2 regions of the Burkholderia sp. LMU1-1-1.1 genome follow, and region 2 is predicted to be linked to the other one. Evidence: riboswitches for the same ligand, from Rfam matches in the RefSeq annotation. Region 2 holds a riboswitch; the other holds the start of a gene.
The links. A riboswitch is a leader RNA that binds a small molecule or an ion and turns the genes downstream of it on or off. The one in region 2 is predicted to bind thiamine pyrophosphate.
Positions count from the first base shown of each region.

Region 1: another riboswitch for thiamine pyrophosphate. It lies ahead of MRBLMU1_RS18840 (TonB-dependent siderophore receptor); the one in region 2 lies ahead of thiC (phosphomethylpyrimidine synthase ThiC).

Region 1 is NZ_JBEGHG010000023.1:98,630-101,085, reverse strand. It holds gene MRBLMU1_RS18840 (TonB-dependent siderophore receptor) at 1-1,384, opposite strand, end outside; TPP riboswitch at 1,441-1,539, opposite strand; gene MRBLMU1_RS18835 (Imm26 family immunity protein) at 1,737-2,225, shown strand; gene MRBLMU1_RS18830 (hypothetical protein) at 2,209-2,456, opposite strand, start outside.
Region 2 is NZ_JBEGHG010000018.1:84,869-87,324, reverse strand. It holds gene thiC (phosphomethylpyrimidine synthase ThiC) at 1-1,220, opposite strand, end outside; TPP riboswitch at 1,294-1,409, opposite strand; gene MRBLMU1_RS17020 (diguanylate cyclase domain-containing protein) at 1,660-2,456, shown strand, end outside.

The sequences.
Region 1 (2,456 bases), on a different contig from region 2:
CGTTGTATCCAACGTATTGCACCCGCTTGACCTGCACGTAACGCGCGCCGGCGTGCAGCTTGAGCTGCGCGTTCAAACTGACGATGTCCTGCGCGAACAGCGAGCGCTCGTTGCCGTGGCGGCGCTCCGCCACCGGACCGCTGGTGCCGGGCGCGGGCGCGACGACGACCGGGCGGTAGATGTTGCTGACGCCCGAATAGTCGTACAGGTAGTCGCCCCATTTGTCGCTGTTCTTCTGGAACGATGCGCCGCCGGTGAATTCATGCGCCAGCGCGCCGGTGGCGAAGCGGCCCTGCAACAGCGCCTGCACCGTCAGCGGTGACTTCTTCTCGCCCAGGCTGATGTAGTTGTAGACGTCGTAGTCGCCGTTGCCGCAGTAGCCGGGATACAGGTTTTGCTCGCCGCAACCGTAAGGGAAGGCGGTGTAGTCGTCGCGCTTGAAGTGGTGCTGGTTGGCGCCGACCGTGGTGCTCCAGTCGGACGAGAACTTGTATTCGAAGCGCGCGCCGATGTTGCTGGTGGTGGTTTCCACCGGACGGCTCCACGGTTGATCGTTGAGCATCGTGTCGGCGTCGACCACCGGCAAGGTGGTGTTGTTCAGCAGCTGGAAGCCCGGTGCGGTGACCTGGGATTTACGCTGGTAGTCGGCGTCGATCTGCAGCAGCGCCTGCGGCGAGATGCGCCAGTCGAAGGCGGCGGAGACGAACTTGCGGTTGCCGTCCGCGCCCTTGATGTAGGAGCGCAGGCGCTCGCCGGCCACGTTGACCCGGTAGCCGAAACGGTTGTCCTCGAAACGGCCGCCGACATCGACGGCGCCGTACAATGTGCCGCGCTCGCGCGCCTCCAGCACGACGGTGCGCACCGGCGTGTCGGTCGGGCGTTTGGTGACGTAGTTGACGATGCCGCCCGGCGCGGAGACGCCGGCCTGCAGGCCGGACAGGCCCTTGAGCACTTCCAGGCGTTCCTTGTTTTCCAGCGGGATCTGGGTGTCGCCGGGGATCGCCATGCCATCCTTGCGGTAGCTGGAGGCGTTGTCCAGCTTGAAGCCGCGGATCGAGAACTGCTCGGCGTAGCCGACGGCGTTGTACGAGTCGCTCAGGCTGGCGTCGAATTTGGCGGCGTCGGTGGTCGAGCGGATTTGCAGGTCCAGCATCTGCTGCGACGTCAGCACGCTGACCGAGGCCGGCGTTTCCAGCAGCGGGGCGTTGCCGAAGCCGGCGACCGAGGCGGTGTTGGCGCGCAGCTTGGTGGCGCTGACGATGACTTCCGGCATGGACTGCTCGGCGGCGGCCTCGACGGCCGAGTCGGCGGCGACGGCGGCGCCGGAAAATGCGTGGAACACCGCCAGGGCGATGACCGAAACTGCGAAATGTGGTGTGGACATGTCTGCTCTCTACTTGTTCTCGGCTGGAAGCCGCGAGGAGAGCCATCAAAGGAGGGGAGAACTACTTTGCGCTTTCCTTCGCTGGCATTATCCAGATCAGGTACGAAGGGTATCTCTCACCCGGAACAAAATGCCCAGGACCCCTAGCGAGCCGGCAGTGTATCACACCCGGCGCGGCGGCCGGCGCGCGCGAGATGGCGTGCGACGCGTTTTGCGCCGCGCCGATACACTTCGGGTTTGCGCCGCACGGCGCCAATGAAGCAGTCACAGCATGTGTGGAGGCGGCCGTATGTCCTGTTCGTCAGTGCATTTCGGCGCCACTTTGCTGGTTCGTGCTAGCGAAAGGAGTGGAATGAGGCAGTCGTATCATGAAGGAAGCTGGTTTGCGGTGCCGTTGCTCGATGGCGGCTACGGCTGGGGCCTGGTCGCGCGTTTGTCGCCGGGCAGCAAGATCATGCTGGCCTATTTGTTCGGGCCCAAGCTCGACAGGTTGCCGTCGATCGACGAACTCAACACTCTGCAGCCGCACGACGCCGTCAAGGTGCTGCGCGTGGGCGACATGGCGCTGGCCAGCGGCCATTGGCGCGTGCTGGGCGAAGCCGTCGACTGGAATCCCGCATTGTGGCCGATGCCGCAGTTCCTGCGCCGCGCCGACGCCTTGAAGCGGGCCTGGCGCGTGACGTATTCCGACAACGATCCAAGTCGTTCCGAACGGGAAGAATCCGTGCCCTACGATACGCCGGGCCTGGAGGCCGACTCGCTGTACGGCTACGGTTCGACCGAGTTGCTGCTGACCAAGTTGCTGGAGTCGCGCGAGCACCCGATCAACCGGAGCAACTGACGTTCCAGGCGGTGTATTCGCCACGGTGCTTGCGCACGGCGACGGTGGCGACAGTGTCGCGGTCGCTTTCAAACACCAGCCCGAACATCACCGGCGCGCCGGCCGTGGCGGCCGCCGGTTTCAGCGCGGCCAGCCGGAAGGTGAGGGCGCGTTGCCGTGCACACTGGGAGTTGCCGGCGAACAGCAGACGCGCGCGCAGCAGCAGCTCGCGATGCTGCCTCAGCAGGGCCA
Region 2 (2,456 bases):
TCGTAGATCGAGCCGGGACGCAGGCCGTCGCCCAAGGAGAACGACACGTCGTAGGCCTTCATGATTTCGCAGATCTCTTCGAAGTGCGTGTACAGGAACGACTCCTTGTGGTGCGCCAGGCACCACTTGGCCATGATCGAGCCGCCACGCGAGACGATGCCGGTCAGGCGCTTGGCCGTCATCGGCACATAGCGCAGCAGCACGCCGGCGTGGATGGTGAAGTAGTCGACGCCCTGCTCGGCCTGTTCGATCAGGGTATCGCGGAAGATCTCCCAGGTCAGGTCCTCGGCCTTGCCGTTGACCTTTTCCAGCGCCTGGTAGATCGGCACGGTGCCGATCGGGACCGGGCTGTTACGGATGATCCATTCGCGCGTTTCGTGGATATGCTTGCCGGTCGAGAGGTCCATGACGTTGTCGCCGCCCCAGCGGATCGCCCACGTCATCTTCTCGACCTCCTCGCCGATCGACGAGGTGACCGCCGAATTGCCGATATTGGCGTTGATCTTGACCAGGAAATTGCGGCCGATGATCATCGGTTCGATCTCGGGGTGGTTGATGTTGGCCGGGATGATGGCGCGCCCGCGCGCGATCTCCTCGCGCACGAATTCCGGGGTGATCTCGGCCGGGATGCTGGCGCCGAACGATTGCCCCGGATGCTGGCGGCCCATCAGGTCGGCCAGGCGCTGGCCCATCGGACCGGAGCCCTTCAGGTTTTCCAGGTACTCCTTGCGGCGCAGGTTTTCGCGGATCGCCACGAACTCCATCTCCGGCGTGACGATGCCCCGGCGCGCGTAGTGCATCTGCGTGACGTTGGCGCCTTGGCGCGCGCGGCGCGGCTTGCGGTGCAGGTTGAAGCGCAGTTCGGCCAGCGCCGGATCGGCCAGGCGCGCCTTGCCGTAGTCGGAGGTCGGGCCGTCCAGCTCCTCGGTGTCGCCGCGCTCCAGTATCCACGGCAGGCGCGGGGTGGCGGCCAGGCCGGAGCGGATGTCGATCACCGCGTCCGGATCGGTGTACGGGCCGGAGGTGTCGTAGACGTAGACCGGCGGATTGGCCTCGAAACCGAACGACGCCGGCGTGTCGGCCTGCGTGATTTCGCGCATCGGCACGCGGATGTCGGGCCGGCTGCCTTCGACATAGATCTTGCGGGAATTCGGTAAGGGTTTGATCGCTGCCTCGTCCACAGTGGCGGTGGCGGACAGGAATTTGGGATTGGCGTTCATTTGGCTCCTTGGTTGGCTACAGGAGCCAGCAAAGGAGGTTGGACGGCGCCGCGCCCGGAAATCAAGGGGATGGCGGCGTTGTCCTAAGCTTCCCTTCGCTGGCATTATCCAGATCAGGTTCGGAGGGTATTTCTCACCCGCGCATCGAATTGCATTGCAATACGATACGCAGGACCCCTAGCGTGTGCCGCCTTGCGGCAGCGCGCTGATTATAACAGAGGCGCAAAGGTAAAAGCGTGGCAAAAGCGGCCAGATAGGCGAACCAACCACAAACGACGGAACCGGCGGCGCGTGGCGAAAATCCGACGCCGCGCCTCTTCCGTATGGCAGGGGCGGCCGTGGCGGACTTCGGCTGATGTATAGTCGATTTATGCCAGAATGCAACTTCCACCGTGCCACCCCGCCGCCGCCTCATACCGCCCCTGCGGCGGGCCGGTCGTTGCCCTTGCTCTTGGCGCTGTCGGCCCTCCTGCTGCTGTGGCTGCTCGCGCCGCCGCGCGCCGCCGTCGCCGCCGAGCCCGACCGCTGGGCGGCGCTGACCCACACCGCGTTCAAGCACCAGCCCTATTCCGACACCGGCGCCGGCCTGTGCTTCGCCCAGGACCGCAGCGGCTTCGTCTGGATTGGCACCCAGACCGGGCTGGTGCGCTGGGACGGCAACCGCCCCCGCAAGTTCGTCGCCGACGCCATCCGCGACGACGCCCTGCCCGACAATTACATCACCAGCCTGCTGATCGACGGCGCCGGCCGCCTGTGGGCCGGCACCAGCTCGGGCGGGCTGGCGCGCTACGACGCCGAGCGCGAGAACTTCACCCGCTTCCCGCACGGCCCGTCCGGCCTGGGCAACGCCCAGGTCACGGCGCTGGCCGACGACGGCGCCGGCGGCGTGTGGGTGGGCACCGGCGGCGGCCTCGACCATATCGACGCCCGGGGCGCGATCACGCGCGGCGCCGCCACCACCGCCCCGCTCGACACGCGGGCGCTGCCGGCGGGCGCGGTGGGCGCGCTGCTGCGCGAAAGCGGAGGCCGCTTGTGGATCGGCACGCGCGAAGGCTTGCTCAAACTCGAGCGCGGCGCGGCGGCGCCGGCGGCCGTGCCGCTGGCCGGGCGCGACGAGGGTGCCAACACCGGCGCCAACATCAGCACCCTGATGCAGGACAGCTCGGGACGGATCTGGATCGGCACCCGCAGCCACGGCGCCTTCGTCATCGAGCCCGGCAGCGGCGAGGCGCGCGC